Regions from separate parts of the Bordetella sp. 2513F2 genome, predicted to be linked through region 1. Evidence: predicted binding sites of a transcription regulator. Region 1 holds the regulator's gene; the other holds the start of a gene.
What was found. The regulator HrcA, encoded in region 1, represses chaperone genes, less so after heat shock. The targets are predictions, from matches to a motif close to TTAGCACTCNNNNNNNNNGAGTGCTAA.
Positions count from the first base shown of each region.

Region 1 (8,466 bases):
GCGGTGGGCGACTTCGACGTGCAGGCGGTGGAGCAGGCGCTCACCCGCGGCTTGCAGGGATGGCAGCCGGGCGCCCCGTACACGCGCCTGGACCAGCCCTATCGCGAGGTGCCGGCCCGGCAGTTCACGCTGCCGACGCCGGACAAGGCGAACGCCTTCTACATCGCGCGCATGCCCGTGGCCCTGCAGGACACCGACCCGGACTTCCCCGCCCTGTATCTGGCCAACTTCCTGCTCGGCACTTCCGAGACCTCGCGCCTGTGGCACCGCGTGCGCGAAACCGAGGGCCTGTCGTACAACGTGCGCAGCAACCTGTCGGTGTCGTCGTTCGAACCGTCGGGCAACTGGACCGTCTACGCCATCTACGCGCCCCAGAACCGCCAGCGGCTGGAGGCGGCGGTGTCCGAAGAACTGCGCCGCGCGCTGGATTCGGGCTTCACCGAGGCCGAGGTGCGCGACGGCATCCGGGCGCTGCTCAATTACCGCACCCTGGCCCGCTCGCAGGACGACGTGCTGGCCGGCGCCTGGATCGACTACCTCAAGACCGACCGCACCTTCGCGTGGTCGGCCGACATCGACGCCAGGCTCAAGGCCCTGACGCCCGAGGCCGTCAACGCGGCGCTGCGCAAGTACCTGAAGCCGCAGGCGCTGAGCAGCGCCGTGGCGGGCGATTTCGACAAGAAATAGGCCGGGGCCGCATCCGGCCCTTCAACAACGACGAAGCCTCCCGAGGGAGGCTTCGTCTTTCCTGCTGGCGGTGCAGCATCCCCGATCAGGAGAAGAACTCCTTCACGCGGTCCGTCCACGACTTGCTCTGGGGCGAATGGCGGTCTCCGCCGTCGTTCAGCGAGGCTTCGAACTGGCGCAGGATTGCCTTCTGCTCGTCGCTCAGGCGTACCGGCGTCTCGACCACCACGTGGCAGTACAGGTCGCCGGGATAGCTGGCGCGCACGCCCCGCACGCCCTTGCCGCGCAGGCGGAAGGTCTTGCCCGACTGCGTGCCCTCGGGGATGGAGATCTCCGCCTTGCCTCCCAGCGTAGGCACCTGGATCTCGCCGCCGAGCGCCGCCGTGGTGAACGGAATGGTGAGCTCGCAGTGGAGGTCGTCGCCGTCGCGCTGGAAGATCTTGTGCTGCTTGATGTGGATCTCGACGTACAGGTCGCCCGGCGGCCCGCCATTCAGGCCGGGCTCGCCGTTGCCGCTGGAACGGATGCGCATGCCGTCGTCGATGCCCGCCGGGATCTTCACCTGCAGGGTCTTGTTGCGGCGGATGCGGCCCACGCCGTCGCAGGCGGGGCAGGGATCGGTGATCTCCTTGCCGCTGCCGTGGCAGGTGGGGCAGGTCTGCTGCACGCTGAAGAAGCCCTGCTGCATGCGCACCGCGCCGGCGCCGCCGCAGGTGCGGCAGGTCTTGGGAGACGTGCCGGGCTTGGCGCCGCTGCCATGGCAGGTATCGCAGTTCTCCCAGCTGGGCACGCGGATCTCGGTGTCGAAACCGCTTGCCGCCTGCTCCAGCGTGATCTCCAGCGCGTACTTGAGGTCGGCGCCGCGATACACCTGCGGACCGCCTCCGCCGCGCCGGCCGCCGCCGAAGATCTCGCCGAAGATGTCGCCGAAGGCATCGGCAAAACCCCCACCCATGCCGGCGCCGCCCATGCCGGCCGCGTTCGGATCCACGCCGGCGTGGCCGTAGCGGTCATAGGCGGCGCGCTTCTGCTCGTCGGTCAGGACCTCGTAGGCCTCCTTGGCTTCCTTGAACTTCTCCTCGGCCTCCTTGCTGTCCGGATTGCGGTCCGGATGGTATTTCATGGCCAGCTTGCGGTAGGCCTTCTTGAGTTCTTCTTCGGAGGCGTTCTTCGCCACGCCGAGGATTTCGTAGTAGTCGCGTTTTGCCATGTCGGGATGGGTCCGGACGGAACCTTGTTTCAGTACTACACAAAACGGCCCGCCCGGTAGGCGGAAATCCGGCTACCGGGCGGCCGAGGGCAGGCGAGGGCCATCAGTATCGGGCGCAGGCCATCACTGGTCGCGCTTGACTTCCTTGAAGTCGGCGTCGACCACGTTGTCGTCGGCCGGCTTGGCTTCGTCGGCCGCCTGCTGGGCGCCCTGCTGCTGCTGCGCCTGCGCATCGGCGTACATCTTCTCGCCGAGCTTCTGCGAGGCGGTGGACAGCGCGGCAACCTTGGCGTCGATCTCGGCCTTGTCGCCGGTCTTGAGCACCTCTTCGAGGTCCTTGACGGCCTGCTCGATGGCTTCCTTCTCGGAAGCCTCCAGCTTGTCGCCGTACTCGCCCAGCGACTTGCGGGTGGCGTGCACCAGCGCATCGGCCTGGTTGCGGGCCTGGGCCAGCTCGGCGAGGCGATGGTCTTCCTCGGCATTGGCCTCGGCATCCTTGACCATGCGCTGGATCTCCTCTTCGGACAGACCCGAGTTGGCCTTGATCGTGATCTTGTTTTCCTTGCCCGTGCCCTTGTCCTTGGCCGACACGTGCAGGATGCCGTTGGCGTCGATGTCGAAGGTCACCTCGATCTGCGGCACGCCGCGCGGCGCGGGCGGGATGCCCTCGAGATTGAACTCGCCCAGCGCCTTGTTGCCCGCGGCAATCTCGCGCTCGCCCTGGAACACCTTGATGGTCACTGCCGGCTGGTTGTCGTCGGCGGTGGAGAACACCTGCGAGAACCGGGTGGGGATCGTGGTGTTCTTCTGGATCATCTTGGTCATGACGCCGCCCAGGGTCTCGATGCCCAGCGACAGCGGCGTCACATCGAGCAGCAGCACGTCCTTGCGGTCGCCCGACAGCACGGAACCCTGGATGGCGGCGCCGGCGGCGACGGCTTCGTCAGGGTTGACGTCCTTGCGCGGATCCTTGCCGAAGAATTCCTTGACCTTCTCCTGCACCTTGGGCATGCGGGTCATGCCGCCGACCAGGATCACGTCGTCGATGTCGGAGACCTTGACGCCCGCATCCTTGATGGCAACGCGGCACGGCTCGATGGTGCGCTCGATGAGGTCCTCGACCAGCGCTTCCAGCTTGGCGCGGGTGATCTTCAGGTTCAGGTGCTTGGGGCCCGAGGCGTCGGCCGTGATGTACGGCAGGTTGATCTCGGTCTGCTGGCTGGCGGACAGCTCGATCTTGGCCTTCTCGGCGGCTTCCTTCAGGCGCTGCAGCGCCAGCACGTCCTTCGACAGGTCGACGCCCTGCTCTTTCTTGAACTCGGCGATGATGTAGTCGATGATGCGCTGGTCGAAGTCCTCGCCGCCCAGGAACGTGTCGCCGTTGGTCGACAGCACCTCGAACTGCTTCTCGCCGTCCACGTCGGCGATCTCGATGATGGACACGTCGAACGTGCCGCCGCCCAGGTCGTACACGGCGATCTTGCGGTCGCCCTTCTCGGTCTTGTCGAGGCCGAAGGCCAGCGCCGCCGCGGTAGGCTCGTTGATGATGCGCTTGACTTCCAGCCCGGCGATGCGGCCGGCGTCCTTGGTGGCCTGGCGCTGGCTGTCGTTGAAGTAGGCCGGCACCGTGATCACGGCCTCGGTGACTTCCTCGCCCAGGTAGTCCTCGGCGGTCTTTTTCATCTTGCGCAGCACTTCGGCCGACACCTGGGGCGGCGCGAGCTTCTTGCCGCGCACTTCGACCCAGGCGTCGCCGTTGTCGGCCTTGACGATGCTGTAGGGCATCAGGTCGATGTCTTTCTGCACCGCCTTTTCGTCGAACTTGCGGCCGATCAGGCGCTTCACCGCGTACAGGGTGTTCTTGGGATTGGTGACGGCCTGGCGCTTGGCCGGCGCGCCCACCAGGGTTTCGCCGTCGTCCATGTAGGCGACGATGGAGGGCGTGGTGCGGGCGCCCTCGGCGTTTTCGATGATCTTGACCTGGCCACCGTCCAGCACAGCCACGCAGCTGTTGGTGGTGCCCAGGTCGATGCCGATGATTTTGCTCATGGTGTCTGCCTTGAAGAAATCGCGAAAATTCGGGTGAAAAACTCAGTCCCAGCCTAACTGGGGTTGCCGTCAGGGTTTTTCAAGGCCCTGTTGCTGGCGCCGCATTGCCTCGGTGAACTGGGGCAGCCCGGGCCAGCCCGTGATGCGGCCCAGCCGCCTGCCCGAGCGGTACAGCACGAACGTGGGCACGCCGTGCAGGGCGAAACGGCGGCCCAGCGCCTCGTCGGCATAGACGTCCGCCTCGAACCACGTCAGCCCCAGCGCCAGCAGGGCCTCGCGGTGCAACAGGGCGGTCTGCTTGAACACATTGCAGTTGTAACAGTCTTCGCCCCACAGGAACACGCAGCGCAGGTCGTCGCCGGGCGCCTCGACCACCAGCCGGTCGAAGTCATCGCTGCCGACGTGGCGCATGCCGAAGGTCTCGAAGATCTGCGCGGGGTTGAACGAGGCGGCCATGTCCGGCTCCTAGCCCTGCTGGCCTGCGGATACCACCACCAGCGCCGGGCGCAGGGTACGGTCGGCGATGGCATAGCCCTTCTGCAGGCACTGCACCACCGTATTGGCCGGCTGCTCGGCCGGCACGGAAGAAATCGCCTGGTGCAGGTGCGGGTCGAACTTGTCGCCCTGCGCGGGAGCGATTTCCTTGAGCAGGTTGCGCTCGAAAGCGGCCGAGAGCTGCTTGAGGGTCATTTCGACGCCTTCGCGCAGGGTGTCCACGGTCTGGTCCGCCTGGGCCAGCGCGGCCTCCAGGCTGTCCTTGACGGGAACCAGGCTCTCGGCAAACGATTCGATGCCGAACTTGCGCGCCTTGGCGACGTCGTCCTGGGCGCGCCGGCGCACGTTCTCGGACTCGGCCAGCGCCCTCAGCGCCTGGTCCTGGTGGGCCTTGAGCTCGGCCTGGACGGCTTCGAGCTCGGCGCGCAGCGCGGCGATCTCGGCCTGCGGGTCGCCGGGCTGGGTTTCAGCCTGGGGCGCGGAACCGGCCTCGCCCTGGGAAGCGGGATCGGGGGTCGGGTCGACAGGCGCTTGAGGTGCCGTCATGGAATTCCTCCGGTAAATTTCAATGGCGTCGCATGGACCATGGGGGCACCCGCCCCCATTTCAAGGCCTGCATGCAAAATTTTCGCTGGACAGGGGCTCGTACCTCCCGCCGCATCCCGGCCGGTCCGGCCCCGGGGCGCAGGGGCAGAAGCGCAACGGGCGCCTGCGGCGCCCGTTGCGGTCACTTCTTGTCCGGCTGCACCGGCGAGGGCGGATCGCTGGCCGGGAACGTGTCTTCGAGCGCCTCGTCCACCCGGTCCTCGCGTTGCGACTCGGGACGGATCGCAATGGGGTCGCTCGCCGGGAAGGTTTCCTCGAGCGCCTCGTCCAGGTCGCGTTCCATGTCGTCCTCGCCGGGAGGACGGTCCTGGCCCGGATTGCCGGCAGCACTGGGTTTGGACGGGGTAGTCATGCGTCGCCTCCTTCAGGAAAGTGCGGGCGCTCGCCCGAAAGGCCGGCGGGCCGCGCACGCGCCGCACGCCGGCCGGTTCCAGTTGATCGTCTCCAGTTTATAGGGAGGCGGCCGGACGCACCGGCCAGCCTTGTAAGTGATTGTCGACCAGCGCCGCCAGGGCCGCCACCCAGGCGTCGCTGTCGTTCAGGGCAGGAATGTAGCGAAAGCGCGTGCCGCCGGACTGCAGGAAGGCATCGCGGCACTCCATGCCGATCTCCTCCAGCGTCTCCAGGCAATCGGCCAGGAAACCGGGGCAGACGACGTCGACCTCGCGCACGCCCTGCTGCGCCAGCATCTTCAGCGTGGGCTCGGTATAGGGCTCGAGCCAGCGCGCCGACCCGAAGCGGCTCTGGAACGTGATTTCCACCTCGTCCTGCGCCAGGCCCAGGCCCTCGCGCAACAGGGCGGCGGTCTGCTGGCAGTCGCGGTAATAGGGATCGCCCAATTCGATGGAATAGCGCGGCAGGCCGTGAAAGCTCATGACGAGCTTCTGCGGACGACCGTGCTCGGCCCAGTACGACTGGATGCGCCCGACCAGCGCGGCGATATAGCCCGGATCGGCGTGGAAGCGCTTGACGAAACGCAGCGCCGGCTGGTCGCGCAGGCGTCCCGCGTGCCGGGTGACGGCGTCGACCACCGTGGCGGTGGTCGACGCCGCATACTGCGGATACAGCGGAACGGTCAGCACATGCTCGCAGCCGCGGCGCCGCAGCGCGTCGATGGCGGCCGGCAGCGACGGTTCGCCATAGCGCATGCCGAGCTCCACGTCCACGTCCAGGCCGCGGGCGCGCAGCGCCTGCGCCAGGCCCTCGGCCTGCCGCAGGCTGTATACCAGCAGCGGCGAACCGCCTTCCATCCAGATGCCGCGATAGCGCGGCTCGAGTTTGGCCGGCCTCAGGGTCAGCACGAGCCCGTGCAGGATGGGCAGCCACAGGTAGCGCGGGATCTCGATCACGCGCGGGTCCGACAGGAAGGCGCCCAGGTACCGGCGTATGTCGGCCCGCCCCGGCGTGGCCGGAGTGCCGAGATTGACCAGCAGCACCCCGACCCGCCCGGGCGCGTAGGGCGGCGGCGTCTCGTCGAGCAGGTCGCGCCCCGGCGTCTCGGGCAGGTAGCGCTCCGGCCACAGGTACTTGAACAAGCGTAGGAACACGACGTGGACACCTCCGGGCCCCGCCCCGCGCAGGCGGCCGGCCCATGCTGTTGGACTGCTTATTGATTGTGGCTGAGGGCGTTGGACAACAGCCGGGCCGTGATGTCGACGATGGGGATCACCCGCTCGTAGGCCATGCGCGTGGGGCCGATCACGCCCAGCGTGCCGACCACCTTGCCGTCGACCCCGTAGGGCGCGGTGATCACCGAAACGTCTTCGAGGGGCACCAGCTGGGAATCGCCGCCGATGTAGATCTGCACGCCCTGCGCGCGGCTGGAGACGTCCAGCAGCTGCAGCAGGTCGGTCTTCTTCTCGAACAGCGAGAACATCTTGCGCAGGCGGTCCATGTCGGACGCGATGTCGGTCACGTCCAGCAGCTTGCGCTCGCCCGAGATCACGACCGCATCGCCGTCGTCGGCCGCCTCGGCGCTGGCCTCGACCGCGGCCTGCATGAGCCGGCTGATGTCTTCGCGCAGCTGCGCCAGCTCGGTGGCCAGCGTGCGCCGCACCGCGTCGAAGGACTTTCCGGAGAAATGCACGTTGAAGAAGTTGCCCGCCTCGATCAGCTCCGATTCCGAGTAATCGCGCTGCACCGACATGATGCGGTTCTGCACGTCGCCGTCGGGCGTGACGATGATGAGCAGCACCCGCCGGTCGGACAGCCGGATGAATTCGATCTGGCGGAACACCTGAGAGCGCTTGGGCGTGAGCACCACGCCCGCGAACTGGGTGAGGTTGGACAGCAGCGCCGCCGCGGCATTCACGGCGCGGGTGGGCTCGGCCACCGGCAGCAGTTCGCCGATGTTGGCCGGCTGAAACTGGTAGGGCCGCACGGCGAGCAGCGAATCGACGAACATGCGGTAGCCGCGGGGCGTGGGCACCCGGCCGGCGGAGGTGTGCGGGCTGTGGATCAGCCCCTGGTCTTCGAGGTCGGCCATGACGTTGCGTATCGTGGCGGGCGACAGATCGAAGACCTTGGAAAGCGTACGCGAACCGACCGGTTGCCCGTCGGCGATGTAGCGTTCGATCAACGCCTTGAGTAGTGCACGAGCACGATCGTCCATGACACTATTTTAGGGAAAGATTTGCGCAAGCGGCGATTTTTGTCCTGCCCGGCGGGCAAGCCGCCCCCTATAATCGGCTCACCCCGTGCGTTCCCGCCCAGACAGAGTCAGATTCATGCATTTTCCTACCGTTGCCCTGATCGGCAGGTACCAGGACACCGGCCTGGACGCCCCCCTGCGGGCGTTGGCGCACATGCTCACGCAGGCAGGCCGCAAGGTGCTGATCGAGGCCGAGACCGCCCGCAACACGCAGGTGCACGAGTATCCGGCAGCCGACATCCAGGAAATCGGCCGGTCGGCCGCGCTGGCCGTGGTCATGGGCGGCGACGGCACGGTGCTGGGCGCCGCGCGCCACCTGGCTCCCTACGGCGTGCCGCTGGTGGGCATCAACCACGGGCGCCTCGGCTTCATCACCGACATCCCGCTGCAGGACGCCCACAGCGCGCTGGCGCGGGTGCTCGAGGGCAGCTACCAGGCCGAGGAGCGCATGCTGCTGCAGGGCAGCGTCTGGCGCGGGGAGCAGCAGATGTACTCGGCCTCCGCCCTCAACGACGTGGTCCTGAACCGCGCCGGGCGCGGCGGCATGATCGAGGTGCGGGTGGAACTCGACGGGTCCTATATGTATACCCAGCGCGCCGACGGCCTGATCATCGCCACGCCCACCGGATCCACGGCCTATGCGCTGTCGGCCAACGGCCCGCTGCTGCACCCGGGCCTGAACGCCATGGTGCTGGTGCCGGTGGCGCCGCAGACTCTGTCGAACCGCCCCATCGTCATCCCCGACAGCGGCGTGCTCAACCTGACGCTC
Region 1 is NZ_CM137755.1:993,648-1,002,113, reverse strand. It holds gene ACYBYQ_RS04725 (M16 family metallopeptidase) at 1-687, shown strand, start outside; gene dnaJ (molecular chaperone DnaJ) at 773-1,897, opposite strand; gene dnaK (molecular chaperone DnaK) at 2,021-3,946, opposite strand; gene ACYBYQ_RS04710 (thioredoxin family protein) at 4,016-4,402, opposite strand; gene grpE (nucleotide exchange factor GrpE) at 4,412-4,987, opposite strand; gene ACYBYQ_RS04700 (hypothetical protein) at 5,169-5,399, opposite strand; gene hemH (ferrochelatase) at 5,497-6,594, opposite strand; gene hrcA (heat-inducible transcriptional repressor HrcA) at 6,654-7,658, opposite strand; gene ACYBYQ_RS04685 (NAD kinase) at 7,774-8,466, shown strand, end outside.

Region 2 (8,466 bases), 1.8 Mb from region 1:
AGGTGAACGAGATCCGGCCGCCCACCACGTCGGTGACGGCCATCGTCGTCTCCTTGTAGCCGATGTGCCGCGCCCGGGTCTTGCTCATGTCGTTCAGGATCACCGAGCACAAGTGCGCGCTGCTGCCGACGCCCTGGGAGGAGTAGGTCACGGTGTCGGGCTTTTCCGTCATGCCCTGGACGAGATCCTGCATGCTGCGATACGGCGAATCCGCGCCGACGACGATCGCGTACGGCACACGGGCAACCCGGGCGATCGGCGTAAAGTCCTGGGCCGGATCGAACACGGGCGGATCCTGCTGGGCCGAGTAAAGCGGCAGCAGGTACAAGGGCGTTCCCGTCAGGATGATGGTGTAGCCGTCCGGCGCGGACTTGGCCACGCTCGTGTACGCCATCAGGCCGCCCGCGCCCGACTTGTTCTCCACGATGACGGGAGTGTTCAGTGCCTTGGACAGCGGCTCCGAGAAAAAGCGGGTCACCGCGTCGATCGACGTGCCCGGCGATGCCGGCACGATGATCCTGATCGGTTTTTCCGGATAAGGTCCGGCAAATGCCGGCCGCATGCCGAGAATCGGCAGCGCTGCGGCGGCCAGCAGGAATTGTCGCTTGGTCAGCATGGAATGGGTCTCCTTGGTTCCAGCCCTGGAGGCGGATGCCTCGTGCAGCTCTGCGGCTGCTGGTGAAAAATTCTAGTTTCCGGCGCAATGCCGGGGTGCGTGCCAGATGGCAAGGTGCTTTGCGAAAAACACAAGGATCGCCCGGCATCGGAATCTGCCCGGCTACATGGCAAACTCCGGCAGGCGATAGAAGCGCGCAGCGTTCCTTCGGAAAATGTCTGCCTTTTCATCGTCGCTCGCCTGGCGCAGGATCCGCTTCATGGCATTGAGGCCCGTTGCGTAGCGGTAGCTCGCCTTGTCCGGCGGAAAATTGCTTTCGATCATGCAGCGCCTCGAGCCGAAAGCCTCGACGCAAGTCTCCACCCAGGGACGCCAGGCACTGGCCAGCGCAGCGGACGACGCCGCCTGCTTGCGGGTGTCGAATCCGAATCCGGACAAGGGCATGCCCAGGCCGCCGAGCTTGACCATGACGTTCGGGCAGGACGCCAGGTCTTCGATTCCCGCCTTCCAGGCCTGGAAGACCTGGTCCCGTATCCGCGCATAGCGGCCGATCCCCACGACGCCGCCGCAGTGGTTCAAGGCAATGGGCACCGCAGGAAAGGCGCGTGCCAGGCGTGCCAGCCGGGGCAGCTGGTGGAACAGTACCCAGGCGTCGAAGCTCAGGCCGAGCGCCCCCAGCTGGGCAAATCCGGCCCGGAAAGCGGGGCTGTCCAGCATGCCCTCCGTCGTCGGGTAGGCAGGGTTGAGGAGCTCGGCAGATTCATCCCAGGCCGCGATATGCCGGACGCCCTTGAAGCGGTTCCCCCCTCCCTCCGGGGCGGTGCCCGCCTCGACGTGCGCCTCCAGCACCGGGCTGACGCGACTCCCCAGCAGCAGATCGGCATGGCCGACGATGCCGGCGCACACGCGCGGGCCGTCGTGCCCCCTTTGCAGGGCCTCCCGTGCCACGCCATTGGCGAAGACCGTTTCGCCCACGGGGCGCAATGCTTCCGGCCCGTCGGTGTACGGCATGCTGCGGGCCTGCACATACACGGTGGCCACCACACGATGGCCGGAGTGCAGGTCGCGGAGATAGTCGTCCAGGAGATAGGTCAGCCCCGGCCGCACATAAAGATGATGATGCGCATCGACAACGGGCAGGTCCGGATCGATGGGAATCTCGTCGCCGGGCGCCGGCGCGCAGCCCGCCATCACGCGAGCTCCGGCGCGAAATTGTCCGGCAGGCCCAGCTCGAAGGTGTTGAGCGTCAGCGCGACGTAGCAGTAATAGCCCAGCACGGCCACCAGCTCGACTACGCCCCGCTCGCCCAGGGACGCGACGCATTCCGAATACAGGTCCGGGGGAACGGCGCCCGTGCTCAGCAACGTGTGCGAAACGCGATATACGAGCAGGGCTTCGGGGTCGTCACACTGCGGCTGCCTCCGCGCCGCGATGTCTGCAATGGCCCCGGCGTCCAGCCCCGCCGCCAGGGCCAGCGCCTTGTGCGCCGTCCACTCGTGATGCGAGGTCCAGTGCCGCGCGCACACGAGGATGGCCAGTTCCGTCAACCGCGGGCCCAGCGTTGTCTCGAATCGCAGCAGCTCACCCAGGCGTTGCGACCGGCGTGCCAGCTCCGGATTGCAGATCCATGCAATCATGGGCGCCGGCGCCTTGCCTCTTGGTCCGGCCACGACCTCTGTCCAGGCCTGCCGTTGCTCGGCGGACAGGCTGGCTGGTGCAGGCATGTCGATGCGCGGCATGGTCTCTCCTTCGTCACCGGGCGGCGGTAACGCCACCGTCCACCACCAGCTGCGTGGCGGTGATGTACCTGGCCTCGTCGCTCGCGAGGAACAATACCGCATGGGCAACGTCCCATGCGTCGCCCATGCGGCCCATGGGCACGCTGGCGTGGCGTTTCTCGATCAGGCCTCGCGCATCCGCCGCACCCAGTTGCTTCACCAAGCGCTCCTCCACCAGGGGCGTATGCATGACGCCGACCACCACCGTGTTGACCCTTATTCCCTTGCGCGCATAGGCGATGCCGGTAGCGCGGCTGAACGCCACGACGCCCGCCTTGGCCGCCGCATAGGCCACGTTGACGCGGCCCGCGACCTGGTGGCTCATGCAGGCAATGCTGGAGATGTTGACGATCGCCCCGCCCCGGCCCTCGGCATCGAACTGGCGTTCCATCACGGGCAGCACGTGCTTGCATCCGAGGAACGTCGTCTTCAGGTTCAGGTCCATCTGGCCGTCCCAGGCTTCCTCGGGCATCGACACGGGATCCCCCTGCACGCTGCCGCCGATGTTGTTGACCATGATGTCGATCCGGCCATGGAGAGCCAGGCAATGCCCGACCGCGCGCTGCACCTCGGCGCTCACCGTCATGTCGCAGGCCATGCCGGTCCAGTTTGCATGCCCCTCCTCCGTCATGCGGGATGCGGTTCCCGCCAGCGCCTGCTCGCTCACGTCGGTGCCGAAGACCGTGGCGCCGCGCCGCGCCAGCAGCACCGCCGTCGCCCGGCCGTTTCCCCAGCCCTCGCCGACCGAGCCGGCACCGGCCACGAAGGCCACTTTCCCTGTCAGATCCAGCATGGCGTCCGCCTCCCTCAGGCCACCAGGCCCAGCTCACGCGCCTTGATCTGCATCGCGATGAAGTGCGAATAGATCCTCGCCTGGGCAAAGCTGCTACCCAGGAACCACAGCCCTTCCTGGGCGGTGGGGCGGAACATGTTGGCCAGCTCCCCATCGTCAGCCAGGCCCCACACGGGCCCGATCCTGTCGGCGATCCGGTCGCCGAGCAGCTCGCGGACCACTTCCTGCTGGCTCTGGTATCCGGTGGCCGCCACCAGGAGCTCGGCTTCTTCGATACGCCCATCCTTCATCAGCAGGCCGTCCTCCACGAAGCGCTCGATCTCCTCGAACTGGATCAGGCCGATCTTCCCCTCGACGATCAGCTCCGAACAGCCGCAATTGAGGTAGTAGCCGCCGTGAATGCGGCGCACCTTCATCAGATGCCCGGTGTCGTCCTCGCCGAAGTCCAGCTTGAATCCCCTGGCGCGCAGGCCTTCGAGCAGGTCCTTGTCCATCTCGATCATGCGCTGGGTGGCGAGCTGGGCGTTGCGCACGGCCAGCGGGTAGGTTATGGCGGTCGTTATCAGGTCGGCGTCTTCCGTCGACAGGCCTTCGTCGTAATAGACCGCATGGCCGATGGAAGCCGCCTTGACGCTGGACACCGTGACCGAACCCCGCTGGATGAGGCTGACGTGCGCGCCGTGGCCATGCAGATCCTGGGCGATGTCGTGTCCGCTCGTGCCCGCCCCCAGCACCAGCACGCGCTTGCCACGCCAGCGTGCGCCGTCACGGAAGCCATGGGTATGGACGACCTCGCCCTTGAAGGCTTCCAGCCCCGGAAGCTTGGGTATCCTGGGCTTGCCGACCACGCCGTTGGCGAAAACCAGGTGCCTGGGATGGAATGTCCGCGTGGTTCCGTCGTCACGGCGCACCTCCGCGGCCCAGCGCCCGGCAGCGGCGTCGAACGTTGCGCCGGTGAACGTGGTGCCGGTCCACACATTGCACTCCATCGCCCAGGCATAGGTTTCCAGCCAGTTCCCTATCATGTCCTTGGGCAGGTACTTCGGCCAGCTCGGCGGAAAAGGCAGGTAAGGCAGGTGATTCAGCGGCACCCGGTTGTGCAGCGCCAGGGAGTGATAGCGATTGCGCCAGACGTCCCCCACCCGCGGATACCTGTCGACGCAAAGCGCATCGACCCCCAGCAGGCGCAGCCGGGCGGCCGTGGAAAGCCCGGCCTGGCCCGCGCCGATGATCAGGACCGTGGGATCGCGGTCCGCATAGAGCTGTTCCTTGCGGCGGCGGTCAGCCCAGTTGTCGCCGCCGAATTCCCGGGAATACGCGGCGCCGCTTGGCCGGCGGTCATGGATGGGCTCTTCGTGCCCCCGGATCTCCTGCAGCGAGGTCATGAAGACCCAGACCCTCCTGGGTCCGTCCGCGGGAATGCGCAGCACGCCGTGGCACCGGCCCACCGCCGTCTCGAATTCAAAGATGGCCTCGATGACCAGCGTGCCGGTGCGGCGCACCCGCCGCGGCGCGACATGGTTCCGGGCGATCCGGAACTTCTCCGCCTTCACCTCCGGCTGCTTCGCGGCCAGTTGCTCCGCGATCGCCTGCGCCCCGGCAAACGGGACGATATTCCACTCGAACGCCAGGAGGTCGCGCCAGTGGCTCTCCTCCGTGAACAGCTCCCGCATCTTCCGGATATCGCCGTCATGCAGCGCCTGCTCGAAATGCGACAGCCACCAGGCAACGACGTCTACGTCGCCCAGCTCCGGCTCTGCCGACACGCCGGCCGGATGCAATGTGATGTCTTCCATTACCGCCCTTTTATTCGTAGCGGCCTTGCTCGAATGAGAAGCCGTCTGACGAAAATTCTAGGGACGCGGCCCCGGCCTGACCATGTGGCCCGGTGGCAAGCATCTTTGCTTCCAGCGCAACACTGGCGTGGTCCAACCGGCAGGCCACGTTACAATTTCCCTGCCCAGAACCAACGAATGCACAGACAAAAGCCGGGGCGAACACGGGAGACGAGCGATGGACGAACTGGGCCGGATCAAGACTTTCATCAAAGTGGTGAAAGCCGGCAGTTTCTCGGCCGTCGGGCGGCACGAATCATCCGTCAGTTCCGTGGCGCGGCAGATCCGGTCGCTCGAGGACGAACTGGGTGTGCGCCTGTTGAATCGCAACACGCGCAGCCTTTCCCTTACCGAGCCCGGCCGCCTGTTCTATGAACGGGTCAGCGTCATCGCCAACGAGCTGGGCCGGGCCAAGCAGGAGGCCTCTTCCTTCCAGGAGAGCGCCAAAGGGCTGCTGCGCGTATCGCTGCGCGTTTCGGCCGGCGCGGCGATGATCGTCCCGGCCCTCGAAGGCCTGCTGAAGGCCTATCCCGAGCTCACGATAGACGTCACGCTGACGGACCAGCGCTGCGACCTCATCGCGGAAAACATCGACGTGGCCGTATGGATCGGATCGCCGCCCAACGCCGACATCGTGGCCCGCAAGATAAGCCCGAGCCAGCGCATGCTGTGCGCCTCCCCGGAATACTTCCGCCAGCACGGGACGCCGCGCAAGCCCGCCGACCTGCTGGAGCACAACTGCATTCTCTACACCGCGCCCGGCTACAACGACTACTGGGAGTTCTGCAGGGACGGACAGTGCGAGAAAGTCTTTGTCGGCGGCAAGCTGCGCAGCGACAGCTCCATCGCCTTGCTGTCTGCCGCGTTGTCCCATATGGGGCTCATCGTCGTACACGAGTGGATGGTGCGCCTCTATATGGAGCAGGGCCGCCTGGTGCGCGTACTGGACGAATACGAAGTGAAGCCGATCGCCACCGAGGCCGAACTCTACGTGATCTATCCCAGCAGCCGCGGCTTGTCCCAGAAGGTGCGGATCTTCGTCGATTTCCTGGTGGACCTGTTCAATAAAGACGGGCGGGGTTTTGCGGGCAGGTCGTCGAACGAGCGGGTCGGCCTGTAGCTACCCGGGTGGCGGAAGGAGGTATTGATGGCGCCCTCAACCGCATCAAAATGTAACAACTCCCGCCGTCCCCCCTTGAACCTGCGCAACTCATCCCTATAATTAGCACTCGTCGACGGTGAGTGCTAACAGCCCGGCTGCGGCTTCGCCTCGTCACAACGATCAATGGCCTTTTTACTAGAAACAGGAGTTTCCTCATGGCCCTGCGTCCTCTGCACGATCGCGTGATCGTCAAACGTCTGGACAACGAGCGCAAGACTGCCTCGGGCATCGTCATCCCTGAAAGCGCCGCCGAAAAGCCCGACCAGGGTGAAGTCGTGGCCGTCGGCCCCGGCAAGAAGACCGAAGACGGCAAGGTTCTGCCCGTCGATCTGAAGGCTGGCGACAAGGTGCTGTTCGGCAAGTATGCCGGCCAGAGCGTGAAGGTCGATGGCGAGGAACTGCTCGTCATCCGCGAGGACGAAATCCTCGCCGTGATCCAGTAATTGCCTAACCGAATCTACTAAGGAAGCTGACTATGGCTGCCAAGCAAGTCCTGTTCGCCGACGATGCCCGCGTGCGCATCGTCCGTGGCGTGAACGTCCTCGCCAACGCCGTCAAGACCACGCTGGGTCCCAAGGGCCGCAACGTGGTGCTGGAGCGCTCCTTCGGCGCCCCCACCGTCACCAAGGACGGCGTGTCCGTCGCCAAGGAAATCGAACTGAAGGACAAGTTCGAGAACATCGGCGCCCAGCTGGTCAAGGACGTCGCCTCCAAGACCTCCGACAACGCCGGTGACGGCACCACCACCGCCACCGTGCTGGCCCAGGCCATCGTGCAGGAAGGCCTGAAGTACGTGGCCGCCGGCTTCAACCCCATCGACCTCAAGCGCGGCATCGACAAGGCCGTGGCCGCCGCCGTGGCCGAGCTGCAGAAGCTGTCCAAGCCCGTCACCACCAGCAAGGAAATCGCCCAGGTGGGCTCGATCTCGGCCAACAGCGACAGCTCGATCGGCCAGATCATCGCCGATGCAATGGACAAGGTCGGCAAGGAAGGCGTCATCACCGTCGAAGACGGCAAGTCGCTGGAAAACGAGCTGGATGTCGTGGAAGGCATGCAGTTCGACCGCGGCTACCTGTCGCCCTACTTCATCAACAACCCCGACAAGCAAGTCGCCGCGCTGGACGACCCGTTCGTCCTGATCTACGACAAGAAGATCAGCAACATCCGCGACCTGCTGCCCGTGCTGGAGCAAGTGGCCAAGTCGAGCCGCCCGCTGCTGATCATCGCCGAGGACGTCGAGGGCGAAGCCCTGGCCACCCTGGTGGTGAACAACATCCGCGGCATCCTCAAGACCACCGCCGTCAAGGCCCCTGGCTTCGGTGACCGCCGCAAGGCCATGCTCGAAGACATCGCCATCCTGACCGGCGGCACCGTGATCTCGGAAGAGACCGGCCTGTCGCTCGAGAAGGCTACCCTGGCCGAGCTGGGCCAGGCCAAGCGCGTCGAAGTGGCCAAGGAAAACACCACGATCATCGACGGCGCTGGCGACAGCAAGTCGATCGAGGCCCGCGTCAAGCAGATCCGCGTGCAGATCGAGGAAGCCACTTCCGACTACGACCGCGAGAAGCTGCAAGAGCGCGTGGCCAAGCTGGCTGGCGGCGTTGCCGTGATCCGCGTCGGTGCTGCCACCGAAGTCGAAATGAAGGAAAAGAAGGCCCGTGTCGAAGACGCGCTGCACGCCACCCGTGCCGCCGTTGAAGAAGGCGTGGTGGCCGGCGGCGGCGTCGCGCTGCTGCGCGCCAAGCAGGCCATCGCCGAGCTGAAGGGCGACACGCCCGACCAGAACGCCGGCATCAAGCTGATCCTGCGTGCCGTGGAAGAGCCCCTGCGCACCATCGTCACCAACGCCGGCGAAGAAGCCAGCGTGGTCGTGAACAACGTGCTCAACGGCAAGGGCAACTACGGCTACAACGCCGCCACCGGCGAGTACACCGACCTGGTCGAGCAAGGCGTGCTGGACCCCACCAAGGTGACCCGCACCGCGCTGCAGAACGCCGCTTCGGTGGCCAGCCTGCTGCTGACGGCCGAAGCCGCCGTGGTGGAACTGCCTGAAGACAAGCCCGCTGCCCCGGCCATGCCCGGCGGCATGGGCGGCATGGGCGGCATGGACTTCTAAGTCCCGCCTTCCACGCTGGTCCCCGCCCGGGGACCTCGGCTACCGGACCCCGCAAGGTGCAAGCCTTGCGGGGTTTGTCTTTTTTGCGGCGCGCCGTGCAATCAAGCTGCCCCGTTTTACATTTGGGCACGCGCCCAATGGGCAGGTGCGGCCAGGGTCCCTAAAA
Region 2 is NZ_CM137755.1:3,559,838-3,568,303, forward strand. It holds gene ACYBYQ_RS16830 (tripartite tricarboxylate transporter substrate binding protein) at 1-616, opposite strand, end outside; gene ACYBYQ_RS16835 (amidohydrolase family protein) at 779-1,807, opposite strand; gene ACYBYQ_RS16840 (carboxymuconolactone decarboxylase family protein) at 1,807-2,355, opposite strand; gene ACYBYQ_RS16845 (SDR family NAD(P)-dependent oxidoreductase) at 2,369-3,187, opposite strand; gene ACYBYQ_RS16850 (flavin-containing monooxygenase) at 3,202-4,983, opposite strand; gene ACYBYQ_RS16855 (LysR family transcriptional regulator) at 5,201-6,142, shown strand; gene ACYBYQ_RS16860 (co-chaperone GroES) at 6,340-6,627, shown strand; gene groL (chaperonin GroEL) at 6,660-8,300, shown strand.
Region 2: the regulator HrcA is predicted to act here: its motif matches at 6,245-6,271, upstream of ACYBYQ_RS16860 (co-chaperone GroES).